Regions from separate parts of the Streptomyces sp. NPDC020362 genome, predicted to be linked through region 2. Evidence: riboswitches for the same ligand, from Rfam matches in the RefSeq annotation. Region 2 holds a riboswitch; each other region holds the start of a gene.
What was found. A riboswitch is a leader RNA that binds a small molecule or an ion and turns the genes downstream of it on or off. The one in region 2 is predicted to bind cyclic di-AMP.

Region 1: it holds a riboswitch for cyclic di-AMP, as region 2 does, so the genes downstream of both, AB0H32_RS05940 (transglycosylase SLT domain-containing protein) here and AB0H32_RS08220 (transglycosylase family protein) in region 2, are expected to answer to the same signal.
Region 3: it holds a riboswitch for cyclic di-AMP, as region 2 does, so the genes downstream of both, AB0H32_RS34375 (NlpC/P60 family protein) here and AB0H32_RS08220 (transglycosylase family protein) in region 2, are expected to answer to the same signal.

The regions. Positions count from the first base shown of each region.
Region 1 is NZ_JBFAET010000008.1:55,771-65,168, reverse strand. Features, by position in the region: gene AB0H32_RS05950 (DUF2092 domain-containing protein) at 1-1,078, opposite strand, end outside; gene AB0H32_RS05945 (polyprenyl synthetase family protein) at 1,335-2,345, opposite strand; cyclic di-AMP (ydaO/yuaA leader) riboswitch at 2,878-3,075, shown strand; gene AB0H32_RS05940 (transglycosylase SLT domain-containing protein) at 3,079-3,567, shown strand; gene AB0H32_RS05935 (HAD family hydrolase) at 3,604-4,416, opposite strand; gene AB0H32_RS05930 (carboxymuconolactone decarboxylase family protein) at 4,481-4,942, opposite strand; gene AB0H32_RS05925 (hypothetical protein) at 5,016-5,606, shown strand; gene AB0H32_RS05920 (FAD-dependent oxidoreductase) at 5,622-6,824, opposite strand; gene AB0H32_RS05915 (ATP-grasp domain-containing protein) at 6,871-8,121, opposite strand; gene fahA (fumarylacetoacetase) at 8,392-9,398, shown strand, end outside.
Region 2 is NZ_JBFAET010000012.1:84,286-93,683, reverse strand. Features, by position in the region: gene AB0H32_RS08245 (NAD(P)/FAD-dependent oxidoreductase) at 250-1,629, opposite strand; gene AB0H32_RS08240 (Ppx/GppA phosphatase family protein) at 2,074-3,030, opposite strand; partial or broken gene AB0H32_RS08235 (DUF501 domain-containing protein) at 3,187-3,636, opposite strand; gene AB0H32_RS08230 (septum formation initiator family protein) at 3,665-4,135, opposite strand; gene eno (phosphopyruvate hydratase) at 4,322-5,608, opposite strand; gene AB0H32_RS08220 (transglycosylase family protein) at 5,951-6,643, opposite strand; cyclic di-AMP (ydaO/yuaA leader) riboswitch at 6,648-6,817, opposite strand; gene AB0H32_RS08215 (transglycosylase family protein) at 7,000-8,055, opposite strand; gene AB0H32_RS08210 (cytochrome P450) at 8,222-9,398, opposite strand, start outside.
Region 3 is NZ_JBFAET010000143.1:1,010-10,407, forward strand. Features, by position in the region: gene pcrA (DNA helicase PcrA) at 1-1,614, opposite strand, end outside; cyclic di-AMP (ydaO/yuaA leader) riboswitch at 1,900-2,072, shown strand; gene AB0H32_RS34375 (NlpC/P60 family protein) at 2,080-3,435, shown strand; gene AB0H32_RS34380 (tellurite resistance/C4-dicarboxylate transporter family protein) at 3,541-4,509, shown strand; gene AB0H32_RS34385 (hypothetical protein) at 4,513-4,866, opposite strand; gene AB0H32_RS34390 (NlpC/P60 family protein) at 5,281-6,345, shown strand; gene AB0H32_RS34395 (response regulator transcription factor) at 6,366-7,109, opposite strand; gene AB0H32_RS34400 (PspC domain-containing protein) at 7,106-8,398, opposite strand; gene AB0H32_RS34405 (PspC domain-containing protein) at 8,609-9,398, shown strand, end outside.

The DNA of each region.
Region 1 (9,398 bases), on a different contig from region 2:
TGCCGGAGACCTGGTCGCCCAGCGAGCCGAGGAAGCCGCCGAAGGCACCGCCCTCGGAACCGGACGGCAGGGCGCCGCCCTTGGCGCCGGTGTCGAAGGTGGCGATGGACGTCCAGCCCTTGCCGAGCACGGTGGCACGGTCCATGCCCTTGGCGAAGCCCTCGCCGGACTTCGGGGCGTGCTCCGGCGCCTTGGACTTCTGCTTCTCCTCGGTGACCTTCGCGCCCTTGGGCGGGGTGAAGTCGAAGGCGGAGGCGGCCGGCTTGGCGAAGGAGACCTGGGTGAAGCCCGCGTCCAGCACGGCGGCGCCGCCGCTCCTCGGCGTCAGCGTGAACTTCAGCGGCTGGCCCGTCTTCGCGTCCACGGCGATGCTGATCGCGCCGACCGTGGTGCCGGACTGCTTGGGCTTGATCAGCAGCTTGTAGGCGTCGCGTCCGGCGACCTGGACGGTGCCGTCGACCGTCACGGACGTGGTGTCGTCGACCGACTTCAGAGCCTCGTCGGCGAAGTCCTTGGGCGTGGCCGGCGGCTCGGCCCGGTGCTTCCTGCCGGAGTCGGCGGCGGTGCCGTGGTAGACCTCGTTGCTCTTGCTGTCGTAGCCCCACACGTTCTTGCCGTTGTGGATGATGCTGTACTCGGCGCCGCTCTCCAGCAGCGAGAGCTTCTGCCGGTCGGGGCCGTCGGCGGCCACGCGCAGGGTGTGCGTGCCGGAGACCAGCTCGGTGAGCTTGGCCTTGGGGTCCGCGGAGGAGCCGTCGCCGCCGCGCTGGGCCGCCCCCGAGGCCAGGCTGCTCTCCAGGCCGCCGAGGTTCGGCAGGCCGAGGTCGGTGGTGACCTTCACCGTGCCGGACAGCTGCTGCACGTCCGACTTGGCGATCTTCTCGATGAGCTGCTGTGCGGTGATCTTCGGCAGGTCGGGGTCACCGGAGGCGGCGAGCGCCGGGACCAGCCCGATCGTGGCCGCCGCCACCCCCACCACCGCGACCGGGACCGCGTACCGGGCGGCCTTGCGGCGTCCGGCGCGCAGGTCCTCGTCCTGCGCGATGCCCGCTGCGTCGTCGGATTCGTACGGTGCCATCTGTGCCTTACCTCCGTCGTCGGCGGCGGCTGTCCTCACGCTGGTCCACCTGAGCCGCCATTCTCACCCGAATCGGTGAGGAGTGGTGATTTCCGTGGTCTCCATCTGACCAAATCGGCCGCGCGGAAGCGTCAGACCTCGGAGCCAACTCCGTGTACGCCTGCGGTATGACACATGAGGGCGGCGTCTCCCCCGACCCGTAGGGGTCGTGCGGGAGACGCCGCCCTCGCGCTCGTTGCGGGCATGCCGCCCCGGGTCAGCCGGCCCGGTGCACCACCGCGTCGCACAGCTCGGTCAGCGCAGCCTTGGCGTCGCACTCCGGCAGCGGGGCCAGGGCGGCCCGCGCCTCCTCCGCGTACCGGACGGTGTCCCGGCGGGCCTGCTCCAGGGCGGGGTGCGCGCGCAGGGCGGTGAGCGCCTCGGCGAGCCGGGCGTCGTCGCTGAGGTCGGAGTCCAGCAGCTCGCACAGCGCGAGGTCCTCGGGCAGGCCGAGGCGGGCGGCCCGCTCGCGCAGCCGGAGCACGGGCAGCGTCGGGATGCCCTCGCGCAGGTCGGTTCCCGGGGTCTTGCCGGACTCGCGCGAGTCGGAGGCGATGTCCAGGACGTCGTCCGCGAGCTGGAAGGCGACCCCGAGCCGTTCGCCGTACTGGGTGAGCACGTCGACGACCGTCTCGTCGGCGCCGGACATCATCGCGCCGAACCGGCACGAGACCGCCACCAGCGATCCCGTCTTGCCGCCGAGCACGTCCAGGTAGTGCTCGACCGGATCGCGGCCGTCCGAGGGACCCGCGGTCTCCAGGATCTGCCCGGTGACCAGCCTCTCGAACGCGAGGGCCTGCACCCGTACCGCCTCGGGGCCGAGGTCGGCGAGGATCTGGGAGGCGCGGGCGAAGAGGAAGTCGCCGGTGAGGACCGCGACGGAATTGCCCCAGCGCGTGTTGGCGCTGTCCACGCCGCGCCGCACGGCCGCCTCGTCCATGACGTCGTCGTGGTACAGCGTGGCCAGGTGGGTCAGCTCCACGACGACGGCCGACGGTACGACGCCGGGCGCGTACGGGTCGCCGAACTGCGCGGCAAGCATCACGAGCAGCGGCCGGAACCGCTTCCCACCGGCTCGTACGAGGTGCTGCGCGGCCTCCGTGATGAACGGGACCTCACTCTTGGTGGCTTCGAGCAAGCCTTCCTCGACAGCCGCCAATCCGGCCTGGACATCGGCTTCCAGAGCCTGGTCCCGCACGCTCAGCCCGAACGGCCCGACGACGGTCACGAGGGGTCTCCTGTCTGCTGGTGTCTGCTGGCGGTTACGCGGTTTGTCGATAGGTCGCTGCCATCACTCAAGTCAGCGTATCCGGTCCTGTTTCGATCACCGATAGCGCCCACCGGTCCAGGCCGGGCGCTATCGGATCACGGCCGCTATGTTCTTGATCATCTGATAACGACGGACATCTATTGACTTAACAGCAACTGGTCCGATTTGTCGCGAACCGGGCCGTGGGCGAATTACTCCTTTTGCGTCATGCGCAGCAAATCCCTCTAATCCCGCATGTCTGATTTGGTACACTTTGCCATTTCGTGAGTTGGGTCACGCGGGCAGGTATATCCAGCCATCCGGCACAACCCCCTTCCGCCCTTGCCCCGCAAGGCCAGTTGAGGATTGGCAACAGCAAAGGATCAAGTTGCCCATACGGGACAGACCAAGGTCAACTGGCACGTTGGGTGAATCCGGTACTTGTTCCGGACATGTGCTCTCGCATAGCTTCCCGGCACGTCAGGCGGACGCCGAATCCTGCCGCGTCTGACACCACCCATCGACGAACTCATTCGTACGGCAGGAGCGGGGGACCCAGGTAAGCCGCCGGACCGGCCGGCACATGCGCAGATGCACATGTCGTCACCGGAACGGCTAGGGGTGAAGCCGTGCCTTCCAGGAGGCACGGCCGGGCACTCCCCGGGCCCGAACCCGACAGCTCACCTCGCAGGCGACGGAGAGGGACAACGCCATGCCTGCTGCCGCTCAGCGCCTCCGCAACCGCACCAACCGCCTCGTCCGCACGCTCGCCGTGGCCGGCACCGGTGCCGCCGTACTCGCCCTTCCCGTCATCGGCGCGACCAGCGCGTCCGCCGCCACCCCCGCGGCCACCACGCCCTCCACCACACTCGCCGGGTACCCGAACAACCTCGACGGCTGGATCCGCGAATCGCTCGCGATCATGGCCGAGAAGCACATCCCGGGCACCTACAACGGCATCTACCGCAACATCATCCGCGAGTCCTCGGGCAACCCGAACGCCATCAACCTGTGGGACTCCAACGCCGCCAAGGGCATACCGTCGAAGGGCCTGCTCCAGGTCATCGACCCGACGTTCAACGCGTACCACGTGGCCGGCACGTCCTTCGACATCTACGACCCGGTCGCGAACATCACGGCCGCCTGCAACTACGCGGCCGCGCGCTACGGGTCGATGGACAACGTCAACGGCGCCTACTGACGAACGCCCGCGGCGGGGCCCCTGCTGTTATCCCGGTCAGTCGGTCGGGAACAGTCTTTCGAGGACGACGGCGATGCCGTCGTCCTCGTTCGACAGGGTGACCTCGTCGGCGGCGGCCTTGAGCTCCGGGTGGGCGTTGGCCATGGCGACGCCGTGCGCCGCCCAGTCGAACATCGGGATGTCGTTGGGCATGTCGCCGAAGGCGAGGGCCCGCCCGGCGGGGATCTCGAGGTGGTCGGCGGCCAGCGCCAGCCCCGTCGCCTTGGTGACACCGCACGGCTGGAGTTCCACGGTCCCCGGCCCCGACATCGTGACCGTCGCCAGCGAACCCACCGCCGAGCGCGCGACCGCCGCCAACTCGTCGTCGGACAGTGTGTGATGGCGCAACAGCACCTTGCTGATGGGCTCGCACCACAGGTCGTCGCGGCGGCCGACCCGCACGGCCGGCAGGGTCGGGTGCGGCATCAGATACCCCGGCTCGATCAGCGTGAGCCCGTCCACGCCGTCCTGGTCGACGGCGGCGTAGACCTGCCCCACCTCGGCCTCGATCTTGCCGAGCGCGGTCTCGGCCAGTTCCCGGTCCAGGCGCACCGACCACAGCAGGCGGTCGGCTCCGGCGTCGTAGACCTGCGCGCCCTGCCCGCACACCGCGAGCCCCGTGCACCCGAGGTCCTCCAGCAGGGGCCTCACCCGCGGGGCCGGGCGGCCCGTCACCACCAGATGCCGGGCACCGGCCCGCACCGCCCTCGCGAGTGCGGCGAGCGACCGGTCGGAGACGGTGTCGTCACCGCGCAGCAGTGTCCCGTCCAGGTCCGTGGCGATCAGTGCGTATGCGGGGGGTGCGGCCATGATCAGAGAATACGGACAGTGCGCCCCACCGACTCACCCTGATGTTCCCGCACTTGTCTGCTTCTCACCCCCAAGTGGTGCCCGCGGGCTCCTTGATGGTGGTGTTGATGCGGTTGAACATGTTGGTGAGCGAGATGGTGAGGATCAGCGCCGAGAGCTGCTTCTCGTCGAAGTGGTCGGCGACTTCGTCCCACAGCGCGTCCGGCACCGGCTCCTCGCAGCGGTCGGCGAGCCGTGTGACCCGCTCGGACAGCTGCAGCGCCGCGCGCTCGGCCTCGGTGAAGAAGGGCGCCTCGCGCCAGGCGCCGACGGCCGCGATCCGCTCCTCGCTCGCACCGGCCTTGCGCAGGTTGACCGTGTGACCGTGCGCACAGGCGCTGCATCCGTTGATCTGGCTGGCCCGCAGCCCGACGATCTCAGCCAGCTCCTCGGGCAGTCCGCCCTCGCCGACCGCCTGGAAGATCGTGCCGATGCCCTTCAGCGCGGCCGGGAGGACGTACGCCGGGTTCGTCATCCGTGCCTGCATGGTGCTGCCCCCTGAGTGTCAGTGGTGCTCGCTAGGTTGTGTTCACTGCACTGACGGAACGGGGGCGGACGTCGTGACCGATCGGCACGGAGATTTTTCGGCGCATCTTCTGGAGGCTTCGACCGGTGTCCTGGAGCGCTTCCCCGAGGAGCTGAAACCGGAGATCTACGCCCTCTCCTTCCGCATCTGGCGGGTGGACGACGACGAGCGCCGCCCGTACGTGGCCATCGGCTACAACACCGAGACCCAGTACGAGCAGGAGAAGCGCCACGGAGACCCCGGCGAGGCCCGCTGGAACTACGCGTGCTGGCTCCTGGACGGCTTCGAGATGCTCGGGAACGTCCCCGAGGACCCGGCCGGCGCCCGGCTGTACGCCGCGGAGGCCGAGGATCTCGGGCTGTGGTTCGAGGAGGACGACGACAGCGACGGCGATCAGGCCATTCGGCGCGAACTGCTCGGTGAGCACTTCGCGGGTGCCTGCATCGAGCTGGCCCGCCGGCTGCACGCGGAGGGCCGGATCGAGAAGGTCCTCGGCCGTCCGCTGCCCGTCGTGATCTTCGACATGTACTGCCCGGGCTGGGAGGTGGAGGCCACCGAGGCCGCCAACCCGCCCGAGCTGATCGCGGAGTTCCTCCGGTGGCAGCGGGCGGGATGGGAGGCGTAGGGCTGCTTCCGGGCCTCAGGGGTGTGCCGCCGCCAGATGCCCGGCCAGGCGCGGCGAGGCGAACTCCGTGCCGCAGACGAAGCGCATCACCGGGCCGTAGGAGGACGCCGCCGGGAGTCCGGTGAAGTACAGGCCGGGGACCGAGGAGACGTAACCGGCGCCGAGCCTGGGGGCGCCCCGGCTCACCGCGAGGCGGGTGCGCAGTTCGTGGCCGAGGAAGTCCATCGCGGCGATGCTCACGCGGTAGCCGGTGGCCGCGATGACGTGGTCGGCGGGCAGCTGATCGGTGTGTCCGCCGTGCGTGCGCACGGTGAGGACCGGGGTGCCGTCCGGGGCGTCGGCGCCGAGCACCCGCTCGACGTCCTGGACCTGGACCTTGTCCTCGAAGCGGTCGCGCAGCCACCAGGCGCCGAGCGGGCCGAGGACCCGGCGGACCAGGTAGTGGCGGGTCCGGGCGGGCAGGAAGCGGTACGGGTGCGGGTAGTGGCTGAGCGCCCACAGGGACCAGGCACGGCCGAAGGGGGACTCGGGGCGGAGCCTGGGCTGGTCCCAGGGCGGAGCCCCGAAGGCGACCCGGCCGCGGCCGCGCGAGACGACCCGCACCTGGGCTCCGGCCTCGGCGGCCAGGGCCGCCGTCTCCAGTGCGGACTGGCCGGCGCCGACGACGATCAGCTCCTTGCCGGCGAAGCGGGTGAGGTCGTGGTGCTGGGAGCTGTGGGAGACCGGTCCGGTGGGCGCCGGTCCGTCGGCCGCCGCTGCGGCCAACTCCGCCGGAAGGTGGGCTAGCCCGGACAGGCCGGTGGCGACCACGACCGCGCGAGCGGTGAACAACTCACCCGAGTCCAGCTTGAGTTCGAACCCGCCGCTCCTGTCGCGGTCGACGGAGACGACGCGGACCCGCTCCAGGTCGGGCAGCAGCTTGTGCTGGAACCACTCGCCGTAGGCGATGAAGGTCTCCACCGGGATGATGTCCTCGTCGGTGACCAGCCGGCGGATGCCGGCCGCGTCGCAGTAGTCGGCGAGGGTGTGTCCGGGCTGCGGGCAGTCCAGACTGGAGGCGGCAGGGGTCGACTTGAGCAGCATGCCCTCGGGCATGTGGTCGCGCCAGCTGACCATGGTGTCGCCGAAGACGCGGACGGGGATGCCGCGCGCCCGCAGGTGGGCGGCGGTGGACAGGCCGAACGGCCCCGCCCCGATGACTGCAACCGGTCGAATCACGAAGTCCCTCCCCAGAGACACGGTGCGCCACCTCGGGTGGCCTTGCCTACTTCGTGGCGGTAGTGGTGCTGCTGCCGCGGCGGTGGGTCCGCCACAGCTGATAGAGGTGCTTCGCGCCCGGGCGCACGAAGCGGGCGAGCATCGTGAGGAACGGCAGCGGGTCGTCACCCGCGAGCCAGGCCAGCTCCGTCCCGCTCGCCCTCGCCGGTGCGTGCGGCGTCGTGTAGCCGCTGCGGCGGTAGGCGAGGAGGGCGGGCAGGTCGATGTTCTCCACGATGTAGCGGTGGCCGGCACGCTGCTCCCCCTCCGGAACGGGCCGGCCGGTCAGGTTCAGGTGCATGGCGCGGACGACGTCCACTCCCGACTCGTTCTCGAAGAGCCGGAACTGGGCGCCCATGCGCGGATTGAAGTCGAGGAGTTTGTACTGCCCGTCGCGCCGGTCGAAGCGCAGGTCGAGATCGATGATGCCGCTGAAGCCGATCTGCTTGATGAAACGCGCGGCGAGGTCGGCGAGTTCCGGGTTGTCGACCACGTACGCGTTCGCCGTCATGCCCGCGTGCGGCGGCCAGGAGCGGACCTTGACGCCGGTGAACAGGGCGAGCGGGGCCGAGTCCGCGTCGAAGCACGCGTGCACGATCCAGTCCTCGGCCTCCTCCCTCGGCAGGTACTCCTGGAGGATCACACCCGGTTGCTCGCCCCAGTCGCGGGCGAGGGTGAGCAGGCCCTCGCGGGTGGCGATCCGCGTGGTGCCGTTGACGGCGGGCCGTCTGCGCCGCACGAACGCCTCCCGGTTCTTGGCCACCACCGGGAAGCGGGCCGTGTCGGCGAAGGCGACGATCTCGTCGTACGACTCCGGGAACGCGGCCGCGGGGCTCGCGATGCCGTGTTCCACGCACAGCTCGTGCAGGCCCTGCTTGCTGGCCAGCCTGCGGGGCAGTGCGGGGTCGACACGCGGGAAGAGAAAAGAACCGGCCAGTTCCTCCTGGTGCTCGGCGATCAGGACGGCGGCCTCCTCGTCCGTCGGGATCAGGACGGCCGGACGGCCGATCCGGCGGCCGATGCGCAGCAGGCCCTCGACCAGGTGGCCCGGCTCCTCGGCACCGGTCGTGGGCCAGACGAACGACCGCTTGAGATAGCGGGAGGAGGCCGCGGGGGTGTAGGGATCCTCGGTGATCGCATACATGGGGACGCCGAGGCGGCCCAGGCTGCGGATCGCGCCGACACCGCCGTGGTGCAGCGGATAGTCGCCGAACTTGACGATCAGTCCCGGCACATCACGGTCCGCCTCGAAAGGCACACTGACGGCGTTTCCGGCCACGGGTCCCCCCACGTGTCCCCCCTACGGACCGGACCCACCCCGTCCGTGTCCCCCAAAGGACGCTAAGCCGGAATTGCCGCCTCCGACAAGGCCTATTCGGACATTGCGAACTCTTTAGTCACTGTTCGGGCAACCTTTCGCGCACCCCGTGGGGCACTGCCCAAGACACCCGCCTCAGCCGTAACGTGTGGCGCGATCACATGGAACGCATCGCCATGCATGGCCCGGATGAGAGTGAGGCAGTACTCCATGCCCCCCTTCGACGTCCCCGAGGGCGACCCCTTCGGCCCGCACAACCTTCCCTACGGCGTGTTCTCGCCCTCCGGCAGCACGGAGCGGAGGGTCGGCGTCCGGCTCGGTGACCATGTCCTCGACGCGGGCGCCGCGGCCGCCGCGCTCGGCTCACCGTACGTCTCCCTGCTCGCGCAGCCCACGCTCGGCGCGCTGCTGGCGGCCGGGCGCACGGCCTGGTCGGACGTGCGGCGCGCGCTGACGGCCTGGGTGACGGTGCCCTCGCACCGGTCGACGATCGAGGCGCTGTTCCACCCCCTCTCGTCGGTGACCCTCCATCTGCCCTTCGACGTTGCGGACTACGTCGACTTCTACGCCTCCGAGAACCACGCCCGGAACGTCGGCCAGATCTTCCGCCCCGACGCCGAGGACTCGCTGACCCCCAACTGGAAGCACCTGCCGATCGGTTACCACGGCCGCTCCGGCACCGTGGTGGTCTCGGACACGGACGTCGTACGGCCGTCCGGGCAGCGCAAGGCCCCCGCCGACCCCGCGCCCGTCTTCGGCCCGTCCGTCCGCCTGGACATCGAGGCCGAGGTCGGCTTCGTGGTCGGCGTGCCCTCCGAGCAGGGAAGGCCGGTGGCGCTGGGCGACTTCCGGGAGCACGTCTTCGGGCTGTGCCTGCTGAACGACTGGTCGGCACGGGACATCCAGGCCTGGGAGTACGTCCCGCTCGGCCCGTTCCTCGGCAAGTCCTTCGCCACCTCGGTGTCGGCGTGGATCACCCCCCTGGAGGCGCTGGAGCACGCGCGCGTGGCGCCGCCCGAGCGCACGCACCCGCTGCTGCCCTACCTGGACGACTCGGCGGCGGACGTCGAACCCGGCGGCTACGACCTGCGGATCTCCGTCTCGATCAACGGCCATGTGGTGTCCGAGCCGCCGTTCTCCACCATGTACTGGACGGCCGCCCAGCAGCTCGCCCACATGACCGTGAACGGGGCCTCGCTGCGCACCGGCGACCTGTA
Region 2 (9,398 bases):
ACGATCCCGGATGTCCGTTCACCACGTAAACACCGACGGTCGCCCGGCGCAGTCCCGCAAAGGGGTTGTGGCGCATCTTTTTTTCCGCCGCGGCGCAAAGGGGCCACGACGGTGGATTCCGGCAGTGCCGGACCGGCCGTCGCCAGTCGGGCGGATGCCCGGGGCGCCGAGGGGTCCCCGCAACGCCGAAGGACCCCCTGCACCACGGATGGCAGGAGGTCCTTCGGGTGGATCAGCGACCGGCGAAGGTCAGGAGGCCTTGGCCTTCTCGGTCTTGCTCGCCGCGGCGACCGGCGCCGGCTTGGCGGCCTCGTAGAACTCCTCGCGGGGGTTCTCCATGGCGCCGAGCGAGACGACCTCGCGCTTGAGGAACATGCCGAGCGTCCAGTCGGCGAAGACGCGGATCTTGCGGTTCCAGGTCGGCATCGCCATACCGTGGTAGCCACGGTGCATGTACCAGGCGAGGCGGCCCTTGAGCTTGATCTTCATCTTGCCCATGACGATCATCGCGACGCCCTTGTGCAGGCCGAGACCGGCGACCGCACCCTTGTTGGCGTGGCTGTAGTCCTTCTGCGGGAAGCCCCGCATGCCGGAGACCACGTTGTCGCCGAGCACCTTGGCCTGGCGCAGCGCGTGCTGGGCGTTCGGCGGGCACCAGGCGTTCTCGACGCCGGCCTTGCGGGCGGCGACGTCCGGCACCTGGGCGTTGTCGCCGGCGGCCCAGATGTAGTCCGTGCCCTGGACCTGGAGGGTGGGCGCGCAGTCGACGTGGCCGCGCGGACCCAGCGGGAGGCCGAAGCGGGACAGCGCCGGGTTGGGCTTGACGCCGGCCGTCCAGACGATCGTGTTGGAGTCGACCTCGAGGCCGTTCTTCAGCACGACGTGACCGTCGACGCAGGAGTCCATCGAGGTGGAGAGGTAGATCTCCACACCGCGGCTCTCCAGGTGCTCCTTGCCGTACTGGCCGAGCTTGGGGCCGACCTCGGGGAGGATCTTGTCGGCGGCGTCGACGAGGACGAAGCGCATGTCCTCACGGGACACGTTCTTGTAGTACTTGGCCGCGTCGCGGGCCATGTCCTCGACCTCGCCGATGGTCTCCGCACCCGCGAAGCCACCGCCGATGAAGACGAAGGTGAGCGCCTTGCGGCGGATCTCGTCGTCGGTCGTGGAGTCGGCCTTGTCCAGCTGCTCGAGGACATGGTTGCGCAGGCCGATGGACTCCTCGATGCCCTTCATGCCGATGCCCTGCTCGGCGAGGCCGGGGATCGGGAAGGTGCGGGAGACCGCGCCCATCGCGATGACCAGGTAGTCGAAGGGCAGCTCGTACGCCTCGCCCACCAGCGGGGCGATCGTGGCGACCTTGCGGTCCTGGTCGATGGTGGTGACCCGGCCGGTGAGGACCTCCGCCTTCGGCAGCACGCGTCGCAGCGGGACGACGACGTGGCGAGGGGAGATGCTGCCGGCGGCGGCTTCGGGGAGGAAGGGCTGGTAGGTCATGTACGACCGGGGGTCGACGACCGTGACGGTCGCCTCGCCGTAGCGCATCTTCTTGAGAATGCGCCGAGCTGCGTACAGGCCTACGTACCCACCGCCTACTACGAGGATCCTGGGACGCTCCGTGGTGCTCATGCCATCGAGTATCCACCCGCCTCGGCAGGGGTGCTCGTGCGCCCCTTCACAAGGTCCGACAGGGCCTGTGCTAAACTCCGCGGCCCGCGTGACGCAGGTCATGGTGGCAAAGGGGAACCCGCGGGCGGTCTGACCCGTTGTCAAGGCCGCGTGAGCTGCCTCTCTGGGTGACCGGGGTGCTCGTGAGCATCTCGCAACACCCCCGGAGCAACCCCTTCCGAACCCCTCTCCCGCCTGCCGTCTGAACATGTTCAAACGACTCGGCGGCCCCCGGAAGGGCCAACCGGCCCCGTTTCACGGCCCCGCACGACCAAATTCCTTGTGAAGAACTTCACGAACTTTTCCGACCGGCCGTCACCGAGGGGCCCCTGAGGGCCCCTCAGCCCCGCTCAGACGTTATCCGACCTGCTCAGCCGACGGCTACCAGCCAGTAACAAAAGAGAGCTACGCCACCGACCACGCGATGCCGTCGAGGATGTCGTGCTCGCTGACGACGACCTCCTCGGCCCCGGTGCGCTCCATGATCGCGAGCAGCACCAGGGCGCCCGCACCGATGACGTCGACACGACCCGGGTGCATGGACGGGATCGCCGCACGCTCGGCGTGCGTGGAGCGCAGCAGCCGCTCGGTGATCTCACGGACGCGCTCGCGCGAGATGCGCGAGTGGTGGATGCGCCCGGAGTCGTACTCGGGCAGGTCCTGGGCGATCGCGGACACGGTGGTCACCGAGCCGGCGAGGCCGACCAGGGTGCGCGCCCCGCGCAGCGGGACCGTCTCCTCGGCGAGGTCCAGGGCGGCCTCGATGTCGGCCCTCATGGCGGCGATCTGCTCCTCGGTGGGCGGGTCGCTCACCTTGCCGTCGGCCACCAGGTGCCGTTCGGTCATCCGCACGCAGCCGACGTCCACGGACCGCGCGGATCGCACCCGGTCTTCGCCGACGACGAACTCGGTGGAGCCGCCGCCGATGTCCACCACCAGGTAGGGCCTGGCGACATCGTCGCGGCCCGTGAGTTCCTTCGTCGCCCCGGTGAAGGAGAACTCGGCCTCCTCGTCGCCGGTGATGACCTCGGGCTCGACGCCCAGGATGTCCACGACACCGCGCACGAACTCGTCCCGGTTCTCCGCGTCCCGGGAGGCGGAGGTGGCGACGAACCGCACCGTCGTGGCGCCCAGTTCGCGGACGACGTCCGCGTACTCACGGCACGCCGCGAAGGTCCGCTCCAGCGCCTCGGGCGCCAGCCGGCCGGTGCGGTCCACGTCCTGGCCGAGCCGCACGATCGTCATGCGCCGGTCCAGCTCCAGCAGCTCGCCGGTGGCCGGGTTGAGGTCCGCGACGAGGAGCCGGATGGAGTTCGTGCCGCAGTCGACGGAGGCGACGCGGGTGAACCCCTCGGCGAGCAGGGGCCGGTACGCGAAGAAGCCGCTGCGGACCTCGGCGGGGTCGAACACCGCGCCCTGCTCGCCCGGGTGCTCGTCCGCCGGATCGGGCGCCTCGAGCGGCTGCACGCACGGACCCTTGCGCCACCACTCCGGCAGCAAGGCGATCGCCTCGTCGCCGAGGGGGTTCACACCCGGTCCCGCGGCCAGCGAGTGGCCCACGAGGACGTGCAGGCACTTGACGCGGTCCGGCATGCCGCCCGCGCTCGGGAAGCCCTCCAGGACCTCGATCTCGTCCCGGCGACGGATGTAGTCCTCGTGCGCGGCCCGGTAGGCGGCGGCCAGCTCGGGATCGCTCTGCAGCCGCTCGGTCATCTCCTTCATGACGCCGTTCGCCTCCAGCGTGCCGATCGCGGACGCCGCGCGCGGGCACGTCAGGTAGTACGTCGTCGGGAAGGGCGTGCCGTCCGGCAGCCGCGGGGCCGTCTCCACGACGTCCGGCTGCCCGCACGGGCACCGGTGCGCGATCGCCCTCAGCCCGCGCGGCGGACGCCCGAGCTGCTGCTTGAAGGCCTCGACGTCCGCGTCGGTCGGCTCGGTACGCGGAGTGGGCGGCGGAGGCGTTTCCATGACTGTCTTCAGCTGTCTTTCTGTCGGTTCACTGGTCGGAGGCGTCGGACTTGTCGACGCCGTCCCAGACGTTCGCGTACCAGGGCCGGTGGGCGGCCCCGAGGCCGGCGCGGGACTGCTTGGCCGCGCCCGGGTCGATCACGGTGTACCCGGTCTCACCGGGCATCACATAGTGCAGCCGGCGCCGGATCTGCTGCTCGGCATAGGCGTCGTCCTGCCAGCGCGCCTTGAGGTCGCGCAGCTGCTCGACGCGCTCGCGGGCCTGCCGCTGCTGCCGTTGGACGTCGGCGATCTCGGCGCGCTGGGAGACGTACTGGCGCATGGGATAGGCGAGGGCGACGATCAGCGTGCACAGCACCAGCGCGAGCAGGGCGGCCCGGCCGGTGAGCCGGGAGCGGCGGGCCTGTCGCTTGGTCTGGGAGCGGTAGACCCGGGCCGCGGTCTGCTCGCCGAGCAGCCTGAGCCTGGTCGCGGTGGAGAACCGGTCCCGGCCGGTCATGACAGCTCACCTCGCATCATCGCTCCGGCCACCCGCTATCGGCCGGGGGTCCGGGGGGTGCCCCCGGGACAGCACAGCACGGCCATCTTCCCCGCCTCCCGTCAACACGCGCGTACGTCCCCGACACGGTACGGGACCGGGTACGGGGACGTACGTACGACTGGCTGGGACTTGGCCCGGGAGGGGTCAGCCCTTGAAGCGCGGGAAGGCGCTGCGGCCCGCGTACACCGCGGCGTCGTCGAGGATCTCCTCGATGCGCAGCAGCTGGTTGTACTTGGCGACGCGCTCGGAGCGGGCCGGGGCGCCGGTCTTGATCTGGCCGCAGTTGGTGGCGACGGCCAGGTCGGCGATGGTGACGTCCTCGGTCTCGCCGGAGCGGTGGGACATCATGCACTTGAAGCCGTTGCGCTGGGCCAGCTCGACGGCGTCCAGGGTCTCGGTCAGCGAGCCGATCTGGTTGACCTTGACCAGCAGGGCGTTGGCGGTGCCCTCCTCGATACCGCGGGCCAGGCGCTCCGGGTTGGTGACGAAGAGGTCGTCGCCGACCAGCTGGACCTTGTCGCCGAGCTTGTCGGTGATGACCTTCCAGCCGGCCCAGTCGTCCTCGAACAGCGGGTCCTCGATGGAGACCAGCGGGTAGGCCGCCACCAGCTCCTCGTAGTACTCCGTCATCTCGGCGGCGGAGCGCTCCTTGCCCTCGAAGACGTACTTGCCCTCCTTGTAGAACTCGGAGGCGGCGACGTCGAGCGCCAGGGCGATCTGCTCGCCGGGGACGTACCCGGCCTGCTTGACGGCCTCCAGGATGAGGTCGAGGGCCTCACGGTTGGAGCCGAGGTTCGGGGCGAAGCCGCCCTCGTCGCCGAGGCCGGTGGACAGGCCCTTGGACTTCAGGACGGACTTGAGGGTGTGGTAGACCTCGGTGCCCCAGCGCAGGGCCTCGGAGAAGGACTCCGCGCCGATCGGGGCGATCATGAACTCCTGGATGTCCACGTTGGAGTCGGCGTGCGAGCCGCCGTTCAGGATGTTCATCATCGGCACCGGCAGCAGGTGCGCGTTCGGGCCGCCCAGGTAGCGGAAGAGCGGGAGGTCGCTGGCCTCGGAGGCGGCGTGGGCGACGGCGAGGGAGACGCCGAGGATGGCGTTGGCGCCGAGGGAACCCTTGTTGTCGGTGGCGTCCAGGTCGAACATGGCCTGGTCGATCAGGCGCTGCTCGGTGGCGTCGTAGCCGACCAGCTCCGGGCCGATCTGCTCGATGACGGCGAGGACGGCCTTCTCGACGCCCTTGCCCTGGTAGCGGTTCGGGTCACCGTCGCGCAGCTCGATGGCCTCGAAGGCGCCGGTGGAGGCGCCGGACGGAACGGCGGCACGACCCGTGCTGCCGTCGTCGAGGCCGACCTCGACCTCGACCGTGGGGTTGCCTCGGGAGTCCAGGATTTCCCGGGCTACGACGACGTCGATGGACGGCACGAGCATCTCCTTCATGGATGTGACGCTGGTTGTGCGGGGCGGGTGCGCCTTGCGACTAGAGCCTAACCGTCCCGGGCCCGTCGGCCACCGACCGACCGTCCCGTGGACAGGGAGACCGTACCCATTGTTCACGTCCGGAACAAAGGGGCTTCCGGATGAGGCCCGGCTGAAGAGTGGGGAAACAGGGCGGGAAAGCAGGGCGGGGAAACAAACAACCCCGCCCCGGCGCGTACGGGGGAACACGCGCCGGGGCGGGGAGCCCGTGGGGACGGGGGGATGACCCTCACGAGGCCTTCAGAGTGGGGGCGGGCCTTGTGAGAGCGCTGTGGTTCCGGTGGGAGCCAGGTGTCACTTCAGGTGCAGCTGCTGGCCCGGGTAGATGAGGTTGGCGTCCTCGACGATGTCCTTGTTCAGCTCGAACAGCTTCTTCCAGCCGCCCTTGACGCCGTGCTTCTCGGCGATGGTGCTGAGGGTGTCACCCTTGACGACCTTGTACTCGCCGTCGCCCTTCTTGACCTTCTTGCCGGTCGGGGTGGTGACGGTCTTGCTCGGGGCCGGACGCTCGGCCGAGCGGGAGGCGGCCTGCGTGTCGGTGGAGCGGGTGGTCGGCGCGGTGGTCTTCGCCGGGGCGCTCTTGGGCGCGGCGGTGGGGGCGGAGCCGCTGTAGGGGGTGCCGGACAGGCCCGTGCCGCACACCGGCCAGGCGCCCTTGCCCTGGGCGGCGAGGACCTTCTCGGCGACGGTGATCTGCTGCGCCTTGGTGGCCTGGTTGGCCTGCGCGGCGTAGGCGGTGCCGCCGTACGCGGCCCAGGTGGAGGCGGAGAACTGCAGGCCGCCGTAGTAGCCGTTACCGGTGTTGATGGCCCAGTTGCCGCCGGACTCGCACTGGGCGACCGCGTCCCACTCGGAGCCGGTGGCGGCGGAGGCGTTGCCGGCCGCCATCAGCGGGGCGGCGACGACGGCACCGGTGACACCGGCGAGCGCGATGGCCCGGGTGGCCTTGGACGGACGACGGTGCTTGCCCTTGCCGGAAAACAGCATGGATCGATCCCCTCACCGACGCCTGCGAGGTGAGCTGTCGGGTTCGGGCCGGTTGAGTTGCCCGGCCGCACCTCCTGGGGAGGCGCGGCTTCACCCCTAGCCGGATCCAGCCTCAACTGCTGGCCCCGGCACTTACCTTGGGTCCCCCGCTCCTGCCTACGGCGCATGACGCGACGACTGTTCCCGGGCAACCGCTGGCAGGACTCGGCGTTGCGAGTGCCGGGGCTCGTGGTGACGAGCGGCCTTGACCGTAGACATGCGCCCGGCGGAATTTCAAAGACGATCAGGGCTTCTGAGACTCATCCCACACTTTCGCCAAAACGGACATTCGGCGTGAAGCGGGGCGTCAACTCCCGCTACTTTCCACCCTTTTCCGCACCGATATTCAGGGTCTGACCGGGGGTGATGTCGTTCGGGTCGGCGCCGACGACCTTCTTGTTCCCGGCGTACAGGGCGCGCCATCCGCCGTCGACGTCAAGGGAGTCGGCGATGGAGACGAGGGTGTCGCCGTCGCGGACGGTGTAGGTGCTCGCGTCGCGGGAGGCATGGCGGCCGGGCGAGGCGGCGTTCTGGCCGTTTGCCGCGCTTTCGTCCGCACTCCCGCCGCGGTGACGCCCGCCGCTGCTGAGCGAGCCGGTGTCGACGAGGCTCCAAGAGCCGTCACTCTGGGCGGAATTGTCCGAGTCTTCCGTGGTGGGGTCCGCGGTGGGCGACTCGTTTTCCTGCCGGCCCCCGGAGCCCGGCGAGGAGGATTTGTCGGACTTGGGGGTTTCATCGGCCTTGTCGGAGCGATGAGAACCGGTGTGCTTACTCGCGCTCGGTGACGGCTTGGCGGCCACATCCGAGGAGGAGTCGGACGAAGACGACGAGTCCGACAGGCCGGATGAGTCGGATGTATCGGTGGAGTCGGACGAGTCCTTGTGCCCGGAGGAGTGACCGGAACCCTGCGAGTCCGAGCCCTGCGCATCGGAGCCCTGCGCGTCCGAGCCCTGCGCGTCGGAGTCACCGAGGCCCGTGTCGACGTCCACGGAGCCGGAGTTCGAGGTCAGGCCGGAGAGCAGGGCGCAGGTGGCCCAGGGGGTGGTGCCCTGGTCGGCGAGGATCTTCTCGGCGACGGCGATCTGCTGCGAACGGCTGGCCTGGTCGGCGCTGTAGGCGTACTCCGAGCCGCCGTATTTGTTCCAGTCGTCCTGGGATATCTGCAGGCCGCCGTAGTACCCGTTGCCGGTGTCCGCGCTCCAGGAACCCCCGCTCTCGCACTGGGCCACCTTGTCCCATGTGGTGCCGTCGGCCGCGTTGGCGCTCGCGGCACCGAGGAGCGGGATGGCGATGGCGGAGCCGGTCACTCCGGCCGCGACGAGGAGAGCCGGAGCCTGACGGGGGCGACGGTGACGACCGTTCCCGGTGAGCATGCGGAAGCCTTTCGTGCGACAACGGGGCCGGCGTGACGGGTGAAGCGGGGTGTCACGCTGATGGGTGAACGTATCGGCAGACGATCACTTGTCACAAGTTAATGCCGCGCAGATCACGTGAAGATCACAGAATTGAGGTCTGCCGTACGCGCCCGGGCGGGTGTGCTCACGGCACGGGCGTGAACTCCACGGGCAGCGTGCGCAGGCCGCGCATGATGAGTCCGCCGCGCCAGCGCAGCTCGGCCGGATCGGCCGCGAGCCGCAGGTCGGGCAGACGGGTGAGGAGGGTGGCGAGGGCGGCCTGGCCTTCCAGCCGGGCGAGGGGAGCGCCGAGGCAGTAGTGGATGCCGTGGCCGTACCCGAGGTGCTGGTTGTCCCGGCGGGACAGGTCCAGCACATCCGGATCGGCGAACCGCTCGGGGTCGCGGTCTGCGGCGGCGAGGACGACGAGCACCGGGTCCCCGGCGGCGATGTCCTGGCCGCCGACGGTGAGCGGCCGGGTGCCGAACCGCCAGGTGGCCAGCTCCACGGGTCCGTCGTACCGCAGGAGTTCCTCGACACCGGTCTCCAGGAGGTCCCTCTCCCCGGCGGCCAGGGACGTCTGCAGCCGACGCCGCTGCTCGGGGTGGGTGAGCAGGGCGTAGGTGCCGTTGCCGATGAGGTTGACGGTCGTCTCGAAGCCGGCGAAGAGAAGGATGAAGGCCATGGCGGCGGCCTCGTTCTCGGTGAGGTGCTCGCCGTGGTCGGAGGCCCGGATGAGCCCGGAGATCAGGTCCTCGCCGGGCGCGGGCTCGGCGGGCAGCGCCTCGCGCTTGCGGTGGATGAGGTCGGCGAGATAGCCGCGCATCTTCTTCACGGACCGCGCGACCCCGCCCCTCGGCCCTCCCCCGTGCCGGATCATCATGCCCGCCCAGTCCCGGAAGTCGTCCTGGTCCTCGCGCGGGACGCCGAGCATGTCGCAGATGGCGTAGATGGGCAGGGGGAAGGCGAACTCGTGGATGAGGTCGGCGGAGCCCGTCGCGGCGAACCCGTCGATGAGGCGGTCGGTCAGCTCCTGCACCCGGGGCGCGAACTCGGCGACACGGCGGGGCGTGAACGCCTTGCTGACCAGGCGGCGCAGGCGGGTGTGGTCCGGCGGGTCGATGTTGAGCAGGTGCGTCATCAGCTCGGCCTTGCGCTCACCGGGGATGCCGGTCTTCCCCTTGGCGTGCTCGGGCTCGTCGTGGTGCGCGGGATTCTTGCTCAGCCGCTGGTCGGCAAGAGCCTGCTTGGCATCGGCGTACCGCGTGACCAGCCAGGCCTCCACCCCGCTGGGCAGCCGTGTCCGGTGCACGGGTGCGTGC
Region 3 (9,398 bases), on a different contig from region 2:
GACCGCGTTGGTGGAGCGTGCGGCCATGCCGTAGGCCTCGTCCACGCGCTTCAGGGCCTGCGGGAAGCTGATCTTCTCGCGCTGGGAGAGGGCGTCGATCATCGCCTCCGCGCGCTCGCCGATGCCGCGCTTGGGGACGTTGAGGATGCGGCGCAGCGGCACCGAGTCCTCGGGGTTGGCGAGGACGCGCAGGTAGGCCAGGACGTCCCGGACCTCCTTGCGCTCGTAGAAGCGGACGCCGCCGACGACCTTGTAGGGCAGGCCTACTCGGATGAAGACCTCTTCGAAGACACGGGACTGTGCGTTGGTGCGGTAGAAGACGGCGACGTCACCGGACTTGGCCTCGCCCGCGTCCGTGAGGCGGTCTATCTCGTCGGCGACGAACTGGGCCTCGTCGTGCTCGGTGTCGGCGACGTAGCCGGTGATCCGGGCGCCCTGGCCGGCGTTGGTCCACAGGTTCTTCGGGCGGCGGGACTCGTTGCGCTCGATGACCGCGTTTGCGGCGGACAGGATGGTCTGCGTGGAGCGGTAGTTCTGCTCCAGCAGGATCGTCGTCGCGTTCGGGTAGTCCTCCTCGAACTGGAGGATGTTGCGGATCGTCGCGCCCCGGAAGGCGTAGATCGACTGGTCCGCGTCACCCACCACGCACAGTTCGGCGGGCGGGAGGTCGTACGCGTTCGGGGGGACGTTCTCGTCGTGGGCACCCGTGCCGACCAGCTCACGCACCAGCGCGTACTGGGCGTGGTTGGTGTCCTGGTACTCGTCGACCAGGACGTGCCGGAAGCGGCGGCGGTAGTGCTCGGCGACGTCCGGGAAGGCGCGCAGCAGGTTGACCGTCGTCATGATCAGGTCGTCGAAGTCGAGCGCGTTGGCCTCGCGCAGCCGCGACTGGTAGAGCGCGTAGGCCTGGGCGAGGGTCTTCTCGAAGCCGTCGTTCGCCTGGGCGGCGAAGTCCTCCTCGTCGATCAGCTCGTTCTTGAGGTTGCTGATCTTGGCGCTGAAGGACTTGGGCGGGAAGCGCTTGGGGTCCAGGTCCAGGTCACGGCAGACCAGGGCCATCAGGCGCTTGCTGTCGGCGGCGTCGTAGATGGAGAAACTCGACGTGAAGCCGAGCTTCTTCGATTCGCGCCTGAGGATCCGCACGCAGGCGCTGTGGAAGGTCATGACCCACATCGCGTGCGCACGCGGGCCGACGAGCTGCTCGACGCGCTCCTTCATCTCGCCCGCGGCCTTGTTGGTGAAGGTGATCGCGAGGATCTGGCCCGGGTGCACGCTCCGCTCGGCGAGCAGATGGGCGATGCGGTGGGTGAGCACGCGGGTCTTGCCGGAGCCGGCGCCGGCGACGATGAGCAGCGGGGAGCCGGCGTGGACGACCGCGGCGCGCTGGTTCTCGTTCAGCCCCTCCAGGAGCGCCGCCGCGTCGATCGCGGGGCGCGGGGCGCCGTCGCGGTAGTAGGCGTCCCGGTCCGGTGGTACGTCGAACTTCCCGCCGAACAGATCGTCCGGAAGCGGCTCCGGAGCGTGATCGTCCTCGGGCGGCGGCGGGGGTTCCTCCTCGCGCCCGCGGGAGGGCTGGAGGTCCGCCAGGAAGCTGTCGTCAAAGAGGCTGCTCATCGCTCTCCGAGTCTAGGGCGCCGCACCGACAACCGGTCGCAGTCCCCGGAACACGGCTCCCGCGGGCGCCCGCTATCGGACACGGCCCCGGGGAGTCGATCACCGTCCCGATCCGTGCCGATCGGCCCTCACGCTGCGAAAGCACCTTGTCACGCCTGTATGAAAACGGCCTCAGGTCACGGAAATGTATCGGACATATGACTCACCAACCTTCACAAGAGTCACACGAGTTGGCTAGGTTGCCGTCAGGCCGCACGACCCCCTTCCGGCGAACGTCGCCGAGCGCTGCGGCCTCCGCCGAGTCCGGTGCGCCTTCACGCGGCCACTGGAGCCGGGGACCCACCGATCCTGGGGTGAATCGGCCGACTCCCGCCCGGGACGAAGCCGTAGGGCAACCCTTCCGAACCACCCGCCCGAACCCGACAGCTAACCCGGTAGGCGGCACATTGGAAGGAGTCGCCTCCCTTGGCGTCGCACCGCAAGCCGCGCCCCGGCACAACCCTCGGACCGGGCGTTCGCACGCCCGACCTCGCCACCGCCGCCATCACCTCCGTGGCCGTCCTGCCCCAGACGGCCGAGGCCGCCCCCGCTCCGGACGGCCGGCCGAGCCTGGCCGAGATCGAGAAGAAGGTCGACGAGTTCTACCGCCGGGCCGACTCGGCGGCCGAGGAGCAGCCGGCGGGCAGGCAGCGGGGGCGGGTGGACGCCCCGGCCGAGGAGAGCGCCCGGCGCCCGGGCCGGCTCTCCAAGGCTCGTGAGGAGCTGGGGTCGTTCGCCGTCGCCCCCGACACGACCGCCCTCCTCGCGGAGTATCCGCAGGACCACTTCGCCCCGGACCGGGTGATGAAGCGGCTGGCCTCGCGTGTGAAGGACGCCGCCGGGCGGGGGCGGACCACCGCGGGCCCCGAGGCGCCGACACAGGCTCCGACAGCGACGGCGGCAGCGGCGCCGTACGACGTGAAGACGGCCAAGGCGGCCGTTCAGAAGAAGCTCGTCACCGCGCGTGAACTGCTGTCACGGCTCACGGCCGAGGAGCGCGCACGGCCTGCCGCAGCCGAACAGTGGCCCCGGGAGGAGACCGCCGGGCAGGCGGCCGAGCCACTGCGGCAGGGGGTGCCGGCACGACAGGCGGCCGGGCCCGTGCGGCACACGGCCGAGCCGGTGCGGCACATGGCCGAGCCCGTGCGGCACACGGCCGAGCCCGTGCGGCAGCGGGCAGCGGCACGGCAGGAGACCGGCTCGGCGTCCACCGGACTCACCGACTGGCCGACCACCGAGACCACCAGCTCGCCGACCACCGGTCCCAACGACTCTGCGCCCACCGGCCCCACCGGCTGGCCGACCACCGAGACCGTCGACTCGGCGTCCGCCGGTCCCACTGACTCGGCGTCTGCCAGTCACGCCGACTCGGCGTCCGCCGATCCCACCTGCGCGGCATCCACCGACCCCACCGACTCGTACGCCACCCGGGCCGAAAAGGCGGTCGCCTTCGCCCGCGCCCAGGTCGGCAAGCCGTACGTGTCCGGTGCCAGCGGCCCCGGCTCCTACGACTGCTCCGGACTGACCCAGGCCGCCTGGAGGGCAGCCGGTGTCGCCCTCCCGCGCGCCGGCCACGACCAGGCCCGTGCGGGCACCCAGGTGCCCCTCGCCGACGCCCGGCCCGGTGACCTGCTCTTCTTCCACGGCAACAGCAGCCATGTCGGCCTCTGCACCGGCGACGGCATGTTGATCCACGCTCCGACGCCCGGCGGGTGCATCCGCGAGGAACCCGTCTACCAGTGGGGCGAACCGATCGTCCACAGCGTGGTGCGGCCCGTCTGACCGGATCCTTTTCCTGACCCATTCTTCCCCGTCCCGTGCTCTTTTCGAGCCCCACGCGCGCGTGCCCTCCTCCCGCGGGCTGCCCGGATACCTAGCATCGGGCGCATGGCCGGCATCTCAGCTCTGCGCGCGTGGTGGGCGGAGCGTCCGCCGGCGGCGGGCGCCGCCGTCATGGCGACCGGCATCGTGTCGGTGAGCCTGTATCTGACGGGCACCGAGACGCTTTCCCTGGTCTTCCTGTGGCTGGCCTGTCTCGCCTGGGTGGCGTTCGCCGCGAACTTCGTCGTTCGGCTGCTGGGGCAACGGGAGCGGTGGGCCGCCGAGGCCCGGAGCCCGGGCGCGCTCACCGCCGTCGCCGCCACGACGGTGCTCGGCACCCGGATCTCGGCGTTCGGCTGGCAGCGGCTCGCGGGGGCGTCGCTGGCCCTGGCGGCGCTGCTCTGGCCGGTGCTGCTCGTTCTCGTCGTACGGCACTGGAAGTCGCGCATGCCGGGAGCGGTGTTCCTGTGCTGTGTGGCCACACAGGGGCTCGCGGTGCTGGCGGCGACCCTGGCAGCGGCCACGACGACGGCATGGCTCGCGCGCGCCGCGATGGTGCTGTTCTGGCTGGGCCTGGTGCTCTACGGGATCGCCCTGCCGCACTTCGACCTGCGGCAGGTCCTCGAAGGGCCCGGGGACCAGTGGATCGCGGGCGGGGCACTCGCCATCTCGGCACTGGCCGGGGCGAAGCTGCTGTCCGCCGACAGCGCGCGCCTGTATCTGTGGAACGACGACGACCGCGGTGTGCTGCGTGACGCGACGGTCGTGCTGCTCGCGCTGGACCTGGCCTGGTACCTGGTGCTGCTGGCCGCCGAGGTGGCCCGGCCGCGGCTGGGCTACGACACGCGGCGGTGGGCGACGGTGTTCCCGTTGGGAATGACGGCGGCGGCCACGCTGTCGGTCGTGGCCGCCGTCGGAGGCGCATGGCTGAGGGAGCCGGGGCGGGTGCTGGTGTGGGTGGCGGTGGCGGCGTGGCTCGTGGTCGCGGCCGGTGCCGCGCTCGCGGCCCGCCCCGGGTTCAGCCGAGCGGGCTGAGCGTCACGTCCACAGCACGGCGATGAAGATGTTCGCCATGGTCAGCAGGCCGACCAGCCCGAAGAGGCGCTTGTCGACCTTCTCCTCGTCGCGCTGCACGTAGACCAGCCCGAGGATCACGATCAGCAGGGCCAGCTTCACGCCGATCTTGATGGCGTTGACGTGGTGGTCGTCGGCCTGGTTGAGGCCGACCAGGGCCACACCGGTGACCAGCATGGTGAGCGCGCCGTGCAGCATCCCGGGGACGAAGCGGGCCGTGCCCTGGCCCATCGCCTTCATCTGGGTGAGGAAACCGCCGAGCAGTGCCGCGATACCGATGATGTGCAGGCCGACGAAGAGATGGATGAGTACGTCCATGAGCCCGGAGCCTAATGAGGGGCCCCGAAGGCTCCGGTCACCGGGCCCCCACAGGCATGCGTCGGTCTTGCATATATGCGCCCCATAGCACCCCGCGGCTCCGGCATGTTTCACATTCCGCACATCGGTCACCACGCTGCGTGAAGGCGACGACTCCAGGCGGACAGTTCTGTCACATACCGTCACGATGCGATCCGTCACAGCCAGTTCCGTACAGTGCGTTACCTGGCTGTCACAGTCCGGCCTACCGTCCTCCTCCAGGTGACCGGCTCCCCACCGCCGCCCGTGCCAGGGCGGCACTCGGTCACCACCCCCGAGAAAGATCCGGCGGCGGCCCGCTCCCCCTGTACGGGCCGCCGCCGGACGCATCGACGCTCGGTCGCAGAAGCCCTACGGAAGGACGTGACGGTCCAGGTGGCAGCGCACCGCAAGCCCCGACAGCGCTCGCTCGGCGGCAACACCGTCCGCACGGCCGTCACCCTCGCCCTCGCGGGCGCAGCCAGTGCGACGGCCTTCGACGGAACGGGACACGCCGAGCCGCAGCTGACGCCGGCCCAGGTGAAGACCAAGGTGGACAAGCTGTACCAGGAGGCGGAGGCCGCCACCGAGAAGTACGACGGGGCGAAGGAGAAGGCGGACACGGCCCAGCGGCGCCTGAACTCGCTGCGGGACGAGACCGCCCGCAAACAGGAAGGCCTCAACGCGGCCCGGAACGCACTGGGTTCGTACGCGACGGCACAGTACCGCCAAGGAGGGTTCGATCCTGCATGGCAGCTCGCGCTGTCCAGCGACCCGGACCGCTACCTGGACGGGGCCGCGCTCGCCGAGCGGGCCGGTGAGCGGCAGGCCGGGGCGGTGGCCCGGGTGCGCGAACAGCTGCGGGAGATCGAGCAGTTGCGCGGCGCCGCCCGCATCGAGGTGACGTCGCTGCGGGCGCGGCAGGTGGAGCTGCGGCGGCAGAAGCGGACCATCACCGCGAAGCTGACGGAGGCGCGCAGGCTGCTGGCGCGGCTCACTCGGCCGCAGCGGGCCCAGGTCACCGGCGACGGCAGCGCACAGGGCCGCGCCTCGCGGTCGGCCTCGGACGCCCGGGCGGCCCTGGAGCACGCCGGGTCCGTCGCCGCCCCCGACGCCCGGGCGGCGGCGGCTGTCGCCTACGCCTATCAGAAGCTCGGCAGCCCCTACGTCTGGGGCGCGACCGGTCCGAACGCCTTCGACTGCTCGGGCCTGGCGCAGGCGGCCTACCACTCCGCCGGCATCTCCCTGCCGCGCACCACCTACGCCCAGATCAACGCGGGCCGACGCGTCTCCCGCTCGGAACTCCAGCCCGGCGACCTGGTGTTCTTCTACTCCGGCATCAGCCATGTCGGCATCTACGTCGGCAACGGCCAGATGATCCACGCCCCGAACCCGTCGGCACCGGTCCGTCTCGCCCCCGTCGACCTGATGCCGTTCGCCGGGGCCACCCGGGTGGCGTGAGAGCGGCCGCCGGAACCGGATCAGACCAGGCGGCGGGCCGTCGCCCAGCGGGTCAGCTCATGGCGGTTGGAGAGCTGGAGCTTGCGCAGGACCGCCGAGACATGGGACTCGACCGTCTTCACCGAGATGAACAGCTGCTTGGCGATCTCCTTGTAGGCGTAGCCACGGGCGATCAGCCGCAGCACCTCGCGCTCGCGCTGGGTCAGGCGGTCCAGGTCCTCGTCGACCGGTGGGGCGTCGGTGGACGCGAAGGCGTCCAGGACGAACCCGGCCAGGCGCGGGGAGAAGACGGCGTCGCCCTCCTGCACGCGGAAGATCGAGTCGACCAGGTCGGTGCCGGTGATGGTCTTGGTGACATAGCCACGGGCGCCGCCGCGGATGACACCGATCACGTCCTCGGCCGCGTCCGACACGGACAGTGCGAGGAAGCGGACGGGTCGCTCGGCGTCCGCCATCAACGCCGCGCACCGGCGCAGCACTTCGCCCCCGCCGCCGCCCGGCAGATGCACGTCGAGGAGGACCACCTCGGGCCGGGTCGCGGTGATGACCGTGACCGCCTGGTCGACGTCCGCGGCCTCGCCGACCACCTCGACACCGGTCTGGGCGGTCTGCCCGATCTCGGCTTGGACTCCGGTGCGGAACATGCGGTGGTCGTCGACGAGCACCACGCGCACATGGCGCCCGCCCGGGCCGCCGGCCGCAGGTCCGGCCCCGGCCGCCTCCGCCGCTCCCGTCGTACCGCTCGCCTCGGTCGCGTCGCTCATGACGTCTTCTCCGCCCTCTCCATCTCCAGCTCGACCTCCGTACCGCCGCCCGGCACGGTCCGCAGCCGGGCCGTGCCGCCGTTGCGCTCCATGCGGCCGATGATCGATTCTCTAACGCCCATACGGTCGTCGGGTATCGAGTCGAGGTCGAATCCCGGACCGCGGTCACGGACGGACACGAAGACCGTCGTTCCGTCGACCTCGGCATAGACCTGGACGGCGCCGCCCTCGCCACCGTACTTGGCGGCGTTCACCATCGCCTCGCGCGCGGCCTGCATCTGCGCGGCGGTCCGGTCGTCGAGCGGGCAGTCACCGACCACGACGACCTCGATGGGCACTCCGTGCTTGTCCTCGACCTCGGCGGCGTTGCGCCGCACCGCCTCGGCGACCGTGTCCGGCTCGTCGGCCTCCTCCTTGCCGGTGCCCTCGGGCTTGTACAGCCAGGTGCGCAGGTCGCGCTCCTGGGCACGGGCCAGGCGCCGCACCTCGTTCGCGTGGTCGGCGTTGCGCTGGATCAGGGTGAGGGTGTGCAGCACGGAGTCGTGGACGTGGGCGGCGACCTCGGCACGCTCCTGGGCCCGGATGCGCATCAGGCGCTCCTCGGACAGGTCCTGGGTCATACGGACCAGATAGGGGCCGGCGAGCAGCGTGATGCCGACGAGGACGGCGAGGGCGGCCTGGAGGACGGCGCCGAGGTGAGCGGCCGAGCCCTGCATGACGAAGATGGCCGAGACACCGGCCGTCACCAGCAGGACGCCGACGCCCGCGCGCAGCAGGCTCAGCGTGCGCCGCCGGCTGCCGACCTCCACCCAGCGGGCCCGGCGGGCGTTGTCCGCCTGGCGCCAGACGAGGGCGACACCGGCCGCGACCAGGACGGCGGGCAGCAGATACGCCTTCGCTGCGCTGGTCAGATTGACGCTGCCCACGAAGACAACGGAGACGATGACCATGAGGAGCAGGGCGACGATCTGGCCCTTGTCCGGTTTGCGGGTCACCAGTCTGCGGCGGCCGTCCGGCGAGGTCTCGGTGCCCACCAGCGACGGCGGCTTGGGCGCGCCGACGCCGCCGACGCCGAGCGGGACGAAGAACCAGAAGGCGGCGTACAGCAGCGCTCCGAGTCCGTTGGCCATGAACAGGCCGACGAAGGCGAGCCGGACCCAGATCACGGGCAGCCCGAGGTGCCCGGCGAGGCCGCGCGCCACTCCGCCCAGCCAGCGGCCGTCGCTGCTGCGGTAGAGCTTGCGCGGCGGCTGCGGGTCGTCTAGTGGCAGGGATGCGGCTTCCGGCATGCCATCGATGGTCACATGGCCGCGGGCGCAGGGCATCAGGGTCGGCCCCCTAGACTCCCCTGATCTTCCCTCACCTGCCCCTCACCCCCTGCGAAAAGGTCTGTCGGGCGGGGCTCGAACACCTCCCCACCCCGTCTCGGGGCAGATCTCAGGGTTCGCCCAGGGTCATCCCGGCTGCCGTCGCGACCGCCGGGCCGTCACCATGGACACATGACGGATCACGAGCACGCCGCGACGGGTCCGGGACCCGGCCCCGGCCCGCGCCCGGCCCCGGGCACCGGACCGACGGATGCCGCGCCCGCCGCGACGGGGAAGACGGGAAAGGCGGAGACGACCGGGACGACCGGGACGACGGGGGCCACGGGAGCGCCCGGAGCCACCGGTCCCGCTGCCGGTGAACAGCACACGGGTGCCGGCACCGGCCGGCGGAACACCAGAGCCGGTGCGTCCGGTACGGAGAAAACTGTGACGGAAGAGAGAACGGAAGGGAGAACGGAGGAAGGAGACGCCCTCGAGGCACCCCACCGCTTCCGCCGCGACCGCCGGCACAAGATGATCGCCGGGGTGTGCGCCGGGCTCGGGCGGCAGACCGAGATGGACCCGGTGATCTTCCGGATCACCCTGGCCGTGCTGGCCGCGACCGGCGGCTTCGGCCTCCTCTTCTACGGGTTCGCCTGGCTCCTCGTGCCGTACGAGGAGGAAGAGGAGAACGAGGTCCGCAAGCTGCTGACGGGACGGGTCGACGGCCAGGCCCTGGCGGCCGTGATGTTCGCCCTGGTCGGCTGCGGGATCTTCCTCACCATGCTGAAGAACGGCGGAGTGCTGGCCTTCGCCGTGGTGCTCTCCCTGCTGCTGGCAGGCGCCGGGTACTGGTCGCGGCACCGCGGCGCCCACAGTCCCGACCCGCTCGCCGCGCAGGCCGCCGCGGATGCCCCGCCGGAGGCCCAGGCGCCGCCGGTCGCCACCTACTACCCCTCGTGGTGGCGGGACCCGATCGTCA